One region of the Streptomyces sp. NPDC058619 genome, then DNA from elsewhere that is predicted to be linked to it. Evidence: riboswitches for the same ligand, from Rfam matches in the RefSeq annotation. Region 1 holds a riboswitch; the other holds the start of a gene.
The links. Region 1 has a riboswitch for cyclic di-AMP ahead of ACFWTC_RS33995 (M23 family metallopeptidase). Riboswitches for the same ligand answer to the same signal wherever they lie in the genome.
Positions count from the first base shown of each region.

Region 2: another riboswitch for cyclic di-AMP. It lies ahead of ACFWTC_RS07850 (transglycosylase family protein); the one in region 1 lies ahead of ACFWTC_RS33995 (M23 family metallopeptidase).

Region 1 is NZ_JBHXQN010000066.1:4,046-8,227, forward strand. It holds gene ACFWTC_RS33985 (M16 family metallopeptidase) at 1-13, shown strand, start outside; gene ACFWTC_RS33990 (M16 family metallopeptidase) at 46-1,413, shown strand; cyclic di-AMP (ydaO/yuaA leader) riboswitch at 1,598-1,757, shown strand; gene ACFWTC_RS33995 (M23 family metallopeptidase) at 1,770-2,570, shown strand; gene ACFWTC_RS34000 (GntR family transcriptional regulator) at 2,744-3,421, shown strand; gene ACFWTC_RS34005 (HPr family phosphocarrier protein) at 3,754-4,035, opposite strand.
Region 2 is NZ_JBHXQN010000005.1:194,867-199,048, reverse strand. It holds gene eno (phosphopyruvate hydratase) at 1-1,021, opposite strand, end outside; gene ACFWTC_RS07850 (transglycosylase family protein) at 1,307-2,023, opposite strand; cyclic di-AMP (ydaO/yuaA leader) riboswitch at 2,027-2,199, opposite strand; gene ACFWTC_RS07845 (transglycosylase family protein) at 2,475-3,554, opposite strand; gene ACFWTC_RS07840 (cytochrome P450) at 3,640-4,182, opposite strand, start outside.

The sequences.
Region 1 (4,182 bases):
GGCGGAACAGTGAGCGACACCGCAGCCGACACCGCAGCCGTCACGATGACCTTCCACCCGCGCCCCGAGGCCGGCGAGCCGCAGCCGTGGGCCTTCCCGGCCCCCGAGCGCGGCCGGCTGTCCAACAGGCTGACGCTGCTGCGCTGCCACCGCCCGGGCCAGCAGGTGATCGCGGTCGAGGTCAACCTCGCCGCCCCGCTCGACGCGGAGCCCGGGGGCCTGGACGGCGTTGCGACGATCATGGCGCGCGCGCTGTCCGAGGGCACAGACAAGCACTCCGCCGAGGAGTTCTCGGCCGAACTGGAGCGTTGCGGGGCCACCCTCGACGCCCACGCGGACCACCCGGGCCTGCGGGTCTCCCTGGAGGTCCCCGCCTCGCGCCTGCACAAGGCGCTCGGCCTGCTCGCCGAGGCGCTGCGCGCGCCCGCGTTCGCCGACGCCGAGGTCGACCGCCTGGTGCGCAACCGGCTCGACGAGATCCCGCACGAGCTGGCCAACCCGCAGCGCCGCGCCGCCATGCAGCTCTCCAAGGAGCTCTTCCCGGCCTCCCTGCGGATGTCCCGCCCGCGCCAGGGCTCCGAGGAGACGGTGGCCCGGATCGACTCCGCGGCCGTACGCGCCTTCTACGAGGCCCACGTACGCCCCGCCACGGCCACCGCGGTCGTCGTCGGCGACCTGACCGGGATCGACCTGGACGCCGTCCTGGCCGACACCCTGGGCACCTGGACGGGCAACTCCGCCGAGCCCCGGCCCGTGCCGCCGGTGACCGCCGACGACACCGGCCGCGTCGTCATCGTGGACCGGCCCGGCGCGGTCCAGACGCAGCTGCTGATCGGCCGCATCGGACCGGACCGGCACGACCGCGTCTGGGCGCCACAGGTGCTCGGCACGTACTGCCTGGGCGGCACCCTGACCTCCCGCCTGGACAAGGTGCTGCGCGAGGAGAAGGGGTACACGTACGGCGTGCGCGCCTTCGGCCAGGTACTGCGGTCCACCGCCGACGGCAAGGGCGCCTCGATGCTGGCCATCAGCGGCTCGGTGGACACGCCGCACACCGGCCCGGCGCTCGAGGACCTCTGGAAGGTGCTGCGCACCCTCGCGGAGGGCGGGCTGACCGACGCAGAACGGGACGTCGCGGTGCAGAACTTGGTGGGCGTGGCGCCGCTGAAGTTCGAGACGGCCGCCTCGGTGGCCGGCACCCTGGCGGACCAGGTGGAACAGGAGCTGCCGGACGACTACCAGGCGCAGTTGTACGCCCGGCTCGCCGAGACCGGCACGGTGGAGGCCACTTCGGCCGTCGTGAACGCCTTCCCGGCGAACCGGCTGGTCACGGTGCTGGTGGGCGACGCGTCGCAGATCGAGGGGCCGGTTCGGGCGCTCGGGATCGGTGACGTCAGCGTCGTCACCAACTGACGCCCGTCGCAAGGGGCTCTGGCGGCTTGTCTGCCAGGGCCCCTTTTGTCCATTTAGTGGTGAGATTGCGTGTATGCGGTGTGGCGTACGCAACAAAAGAGCTCGTCTGTTTGGCGATCGGCTGATGATCCGCCTAGCGTCAGCCGTGCTGTTCGTCAGTTGTGCCCGCCGCACCCGCGGCACCGGACAGCAATCGCCGAGTCCCCGTCAGGCGCGAGCCTGGGGAGCCGGGGACCCACATCAGTCCCTGGGGTGAATCGGGCCGCCTCGCAAGAGGAAGCCCGTAGGAGACCTTCCTGCTCCGAACCCGTCAGCTAACCCGGTAGGCGAGAGGGAAGGAAAGGATCAACCTCTTCATGGCGTTTGGCAGTCGTACCGCCGCCTCCGGCAAGCACCGCGGTTCCAGCCGTCTGAGCCGCAAGACCGCCGGCTACGCCGGTATAGCCGCCCTCGCCACCACGGGCGTCGTCGGTTCCCTCGCTGCCCCGGCCTTCGCCGCGGACAACAACACCGGGCACTCCGTCCCCGACGCCGGGTACGACGCGGTCGTCGTCGGCGGCGAGCTCGCGGGTGACATCCAGGACCAGGCCGAGTCGCAGCAGCGCGCCGCCGAGCGCGCGGCCGCCCAGGCCCAGGCCGAGGCCGACGCCAAGCAGCGTGCCGCCGAGGCCAAGCGCCTCGCCGAGGCCAAGGTGAAGGCGGAGCGGGACGCGGCCGAGCGCGCGGCCCGCGAGGAGGAGCGCAAGCGCCTCAACACCTTCGTCGCGCCCGTCGGCGGCGGCATCAGCACCCACTACCACGCCGGTGGCGGCATGTGGTCCTCCGGCAGCCACACCGGCATCGACTTCCGCGCGTCCTCCGGCACCTCGGTCCACGCCGTGGGCGCGGGCACCGTCGTCGAGGCCGGCTGGGGCGGCGCGTACGGCAACAACGTCATCATCAAGCACAACGACGGCACGTTCACCCAGTACGCGCACCTGTCCTCGCTGAGCGTCTCCGCCGGCCAGCAGGTCACCCCGGGCCAGCAGATCGGCCTGTCGGGCTCCACCGGCAACTCCAGTGGCCCGCACCTGCACTTCGAGGCCCGCACCGGCGCCGACTACGGCTCGGACATCGACCCGGTCTCGTACCTGCGCTCGCACGGCGTCAGCCTCTGACCCGTACGACCCCGCGCACGACCCGCGCTTCACCGAAGACCCCGGCTCGCACCACGAGCCGGGGTTTTTTGCGAATGTTTCGCTTTTCCGGCCGCTCTCGGAAATTATCGTGTGTTGCAATAGAGTCGCAGCACACTCTGGCACGGCAGTCGGAAATAGGCGGAGGTTCGGTCTTGCGTATTCCTGCGCACGCGGTATGCACGGCAATTCGCGACGACATCGTCTCCGGGGTCTTCGAGCCGGGCAGCAGACTCACCGAAGAGGTCCTCGCCCGCCGGTACGGGGTCTCGCGCGTCCCGGTCCGCGAGGCGCTGCGGACCCTGGAGTCCGAGGGGTTCGTGACCACGCGGCGGCACGCGGGCGCCTGCGTCGCCGAGCCGACGGAGCAGGAGGCCGCCGACCTCCTGGAGCTGCGGATGCTGCTGGAACCCCTCGCCGCCGCCCGGGCCGCGCGGCGGCGCACCGAAGCCCACCTGAAGGTGCTTCGCGGGCTGGTCAGGCTGGGCCAGGAACGGGCCAGGAGGGGGCAGGGGGAGGACCTGCGGTCCCTGGGCGGCTGGTTCCACGAGACGCTGGCCCAGGCCTCGGGCAGCCCGGGACTGATCGCGCTGCTCACGCAGATGCGGCACAAGGTCGCCTGGATGTACGTGGTGGAGGCCCCGGCCCGGCCCGTGGAGTCCTGGGCGGAGCACGGCGCCATCGTGGACGCGGTGGCCCGCGGGGACGCCGAGCGGGCGCGCGCCCTGACCGCGATGCACGCTGACCGCGCCTCGGCGGCGCACCGGCCGCGGCCGCGGGCCGTCGTGAGGACTTCGCAACCTGCCGTAAACATGTCGAGCGGCCGGCATTAACAGGCGCCGTATACAAAGAACGGGTATCCGCGCGCCGCTGCCGGAATTCCGGGCGGTGTCATTTCGGCGTGCGGTCGAATTCTTGCGGTGCGGCTGAATTCCTGGCCGGGCTGAATTCCGGCGAGCCGTATGTGTCGCGGCGGTCCGGCCGGCCCGGTGAAAGCCCGGCGTCCGGACCGTCCCCGCGGGCGGGCGGTGCCCCGGCCGTCCACGCGGGCCTGCGGCGTCCCGGGCCGCCGCCGCGGGCGTCCCGCGAGGGGAGCGCGGAAGCCGCGGTCCCCCAGGGGCGCGGGCCGCGGCTTCCGTGTACGGGTGTGGTCGAACCCGAGGGGTCAGACGGTCTCGGGGAGCTCGTCGAGGCCCTCGGCCACCAGCTTCGCGAGGCGGTCCAGCGCGGCGTCCGCACCGTCTGCCTCGGAGGCGAGGACGATCTCCTCGCCGCCCTGGGCGCCCAGGCCCAGGACCGCCAGCATGGAAGCGGCGTTGACGGGGTCGCCGCCGGCCTTCGCGATGGTCACCGGGACGCCGGAAGCGGTCGTCGCCCGGACGAAGATCGAGGCGGGACGAGCGTGCAGGCCCTCGGCCCAGCCGACGTTGACGCGGCGCTCTGCCATGGTGATGCCCTTCAGGTTCTTACGGTTGTCTAGACCAGTCTCTCACGACGCCCCGAATGCTCCGACCGACCTTGGGCCCCGATGTGCCGCCGTTCGACCCTCCCCACCTTGCACCGAATTGCCCCGGCCTGCCTACGCGCCGCGCGA
Region 2 (4,182 bases), on a different contig from region 1:
TCTGGTTCACCTTCACGAGCAGGGCGTTCGCGGAGCCCTCTTCGATGCCGCGGGCCAGGCGCTCCGGGTTGGTGACGAAGAGGTCGTCGCCGACGATCTGGACCTTGGAGCCCAGGCGGTCGGTGAGGGTCTTCCAGCCGGCCCAGTCGTCCTCGTACAGCGGGTCCTCGATGGAGACCATCGGGTATGCGGAGACGAGCTCCTCGTAGTACTCGGTCATCTCGGCGGCCGAGCGGGACTGGCCCTCGAACTCGTACTTGCCGTCCTTGTAGAACTCGGACGCGGCGACGTCGAGCGCGAGCGCGATGTCCTTGCCCGGGACGTAGCCGGCCTGCTTGATGGCCTCGACGATGAGGTCGAGCGCGGCGCGGTTGGACTCCAGGTTCGGGGCGAAGCCGCCCTCGTCACCGAGGCCGGTGGACAGACCCTTGGTGTGGAGCACCTTCTTGAGGGTGTGGTAGACCTCGGCGCCCCAGCGCAGCGCCTCGGAGAAGGACTCCGCGCCGATCGGGGCGATCATGAACTCCTGGATGTCCACGTTGGAGTCGGCGTGCGACCCGCCGTTGAGGATGTTCATCATCGGGACGGGCAGCAGGTGCGCGTTCGGACCGCCGAGGTAGCGGAAGAGCGGCAGGTCCGAGGCTTCGGACGCGGCGTGCGCGACGGCGAGGGACACGCCGAGGATGGCGTTGGCGCCGAGGGAGCCCTTGTTGTCGGTGGCGTCCAGGTCGAACATGGCCTGGTCGATCAGGCGCTGCTCGGTGGCGTCGTAGCCGACGAGCTCCGGGCCGATCTGCTCGATGACGGCGAGGACGGCCTTCTCGACACCCTTGCCGAAGTAACGGTTGGGGTCACCGTCACGGAGCTCGATGGCCTCGAATGCACCGGTGGAAGCGCCGGACGGGACGGCAGCACGGCCGGTGCTGCCATCGTCGAGGCCCACCTCGACCTCGACCGTGGGATTGCCTCGGGAGTCCAGGATTTCCCGGGCTACGACGACGTCGATGGACGGCACGAGCATCTCCTTCTGGGATGTGACGCTGGGTGTGCGGTGGCGTGTCAGGCCGTGGGATGGCCTTGCCGCCTAGAGCCTAACCGGCTCCGGGCGCGAGGCCGGACGACCGCCCGGGTCCTGGGACGAAAAAGGGCCCGAATACCCCTCTTCCAGGACATAGGTCTCGCGATCGGCACGCCGTCAGCGCACACGACACCGCCCGGCGCGCGGAGGGAGGCGCGCCGGGCGATGGGGACCCTGCGTGGTTCAGCGGGTGGAGCGCGGGGGCTCCGGCGGCGGTTGCCGCGGGGTTCAGCTGAGCTTGAGCTTCTGGCCCGGGAAGATCAGGTCGGCGTCCGGGACGATGTCCTTGTTGAGCTCGAAGACCTTCTCCCAGCCGCCCTGGACGTTGTTGGCCTCGGCGATGGTGCCCAGCGTGTCACCGGACTTGACCTCGTACGAGCCGTTGCCGGTCTTCGGGGCCTGGGCCTTCGGCTTGGCGACCGGGGCCGGGGCCTCGGAGCGCTCGGAGCGCGTCGTCGGGGCCTGGGACCGCTTGGTCTCGACCTTCGGCGCGGTCTTCTTGGTCTCGGTCTTCTTGGTCTCGGTCTTCTTGTTCTGCTTCGGGGTCTGCGTCGAGCCGCCACCGGTGTAGGAGGAGTTCGACAGGCCCACGCCGCAGGACGGCCAGGCGCCCTTGCCCTGGCCCTTGAGGACCTTCTCCGCGATGGCTATCTGCTGCGACTTCGTGGCCTGGTTGGCCTGGGCGGCGTACGTCTTGCCACCGAACGCGGCCCACGTGGAGGACGAGAACTGCAGGCCGCCGTAGTAACCGTTGCCCGTGTTGATGGCCCAGTTGCCGCCCGCCTCGCACTGCGCGACCTTGTCCCATTCGGACGCGGTGGCGGCGCTGGCGGTGCCGGCGGCCATCAGGGGGGCGGCCACGGCCACACCGGCGACACCGGCGAGCGTGACGAGACGGACGGCCTTGGAACCGCGGCGGTGCTTGCCCTTGCCGGAAAGCAGCATGGAGTTTCTCCTCACCGACGCCTACGAGGTGAGCTGTCGGGTTCGGGCGAGTGAGTTGCCCGGCCGTGCGACCTTGCGCACGTCTTAACCCCTAGCCGGTGGCGTGACCGTCTCTCAACGGCCGCTCCCGGCGCCTACCTTGGTTCCCCCGCTCCTGCCTTCGGCGCTTGCGCGACGACTGTTCCCCCCGTCCGCCGGCAGGATTCGGCGATGCGGTCGAAGGAGCCCGCGGTGGCGAGCGATTCAGAAGGTAGACGGCTCCCTCCCCGATGTTCAACGAGCGACATCGGGGAGAAACGCCCCTACTTGCGTCCCTCCCGGGAGCGTTTGCGCAGGTGAGGACGGGGTTTGCGCGAGCTCCGGGGCGGGACACGCCAGTTGATGGGAAGAGACACATGTCTCACTTACAGAAAACGGACAATCAATCCTTTAACGGGTGCCCGAAGTGCCCCTATTTCGCGCTTAGATCCAGGTTCTGGCCGGGCTTGATCAGGTTGGCGTCCTCGCCGATGACCTGCTCGTTGGCGGCGTAGAGCGCGTTCCAGCCGCCCTTGAGTCCGTTGGCGTCCGCGATGGCGGTCAGGCTGTCGCCCGACTTCACGGTGTACGAGGGCTCCGACGCGGCGTCAGACGCCCCGAGCGCCTCGACATCGGGCGTTCCGCGGTGCTTGCCGTTCCCCTCCGCCGGAAGGGCGGGCGGGACCGACGGGTCGGTGGAGGCGCCCCGAGTGGTCTGGGGCGTCGGACCGGTGGACGCGCCGGGAGCGGGGCTCGTCGGCGCACCCGGGGCGGCCGGGGCCGTCGGGTCGGCCGGGGCGGTCGGCGCGGTGGGGTCGACGGGGGCCGTCGGGTCCACCGGGGCCGTCGGGTCGGCGGGGGTCGTGCCCGGGCCGCCGGGCGTCACGGGGGCCGTCGGGGCGGCCGGGGCCGTCGTCGGGTCGTCCGGCGCCGGCATGACGGGAAGTCCGCCGGGCGGCGCGAGCGGGCCGTCGGGGATGGTGAACGCCGGGGTGCCCGACGGGGTCGGGGTCGGCGCCCCGAAGTCCCTGGCGGGGTCGGATCCGTGGACGGGCACCTCGGCGTCCGGGCGGTTCGGCGTAGGCGACGCGGACCCGGCGGGGCCGGGCAGGCCGGGGTCCACCTCCGCGGCGGGGCTCTGCCGGGTCAGCCCGGCGGAGGCCCCGCACAGCGGCCACGCCTCGGGACCCTGGGAGGCCAGCACCCGCTCGGCGACGGCGATCTGCTGGGACCGGCTCGCGAGGTCGGGCCGCTCGGCGAAGTCGAGTCCGCCGGCGCCGCGCCACTGGTCCTGGGTGAACTGCAGCCCGCCGTACGCGCCGCCGCCGGAGTTGGCGCTCCAGCTCCCGCCGCTCTCGCACTCGGCGACCCTGTCCCACGTGGAGGTGTCGGCGGCCGTGGCGTTGGTGGCCGCGAGCAGCGGCAGGGCCAGCGCTGAGCCAGTGACTCCGGCTGTGACTACCAGCGCGGGGACCTGGCGGGGGCGTCTGTGGCGGCCGTTCCCGGAACGCATGTAGGTGCACCTTTCGCATAACGGCGGGGTAACGGCAGAACTTAGCGGCCTTTGCGCGATTGTCACAAGTTCCGACCGCAGCCGACTATGCGTCAGGTGTTCCTCCGATGTTTGGGGCTGCGAAGCGGACGGGAAGCGTGCGCAGGCCACGCATGATCAGTCCGCCGCGCCAGCGCAGCTCCTCGGGCGGAACGGCGAGTTCCAGGTCCGGCAGACGCGTCAGCAAAGTCGCAAGCGCGGTCTGACCCTCCAGCCGGGCGAGCGGAGCACCCAGGCAGTAGTGGATGCCGTGCCCGTATCCGAGGTGCTGGTTGTCGGTGCGCGAGAGGTCGAGCGCGTCCGGGTCGGCGAAGCGGTCGGGGTCCCGGTCGGCGGCCGCCAGGACGACCAGTACCGGGTCCCCGGCCTCCACCGGCCGGCCTCCGAGGGTCAGCGCCTCGGTGGCGAACCGCCAGGTGGCGAGCTCCACGGGCCCGTCGTAGCGCAGCAGCTCCTCGACGCCGGTCTCCAGCAGGCCGCGCTCCCCGGCGGCGAGGGAGCGCTGGAGGCGCTCGCGCTGGTCCGGGTTCATGAAGAGGGAGTGGACGCCGTTGCCGATGAGGTTCACGGTCGTCTCGAAGCCGGCGAA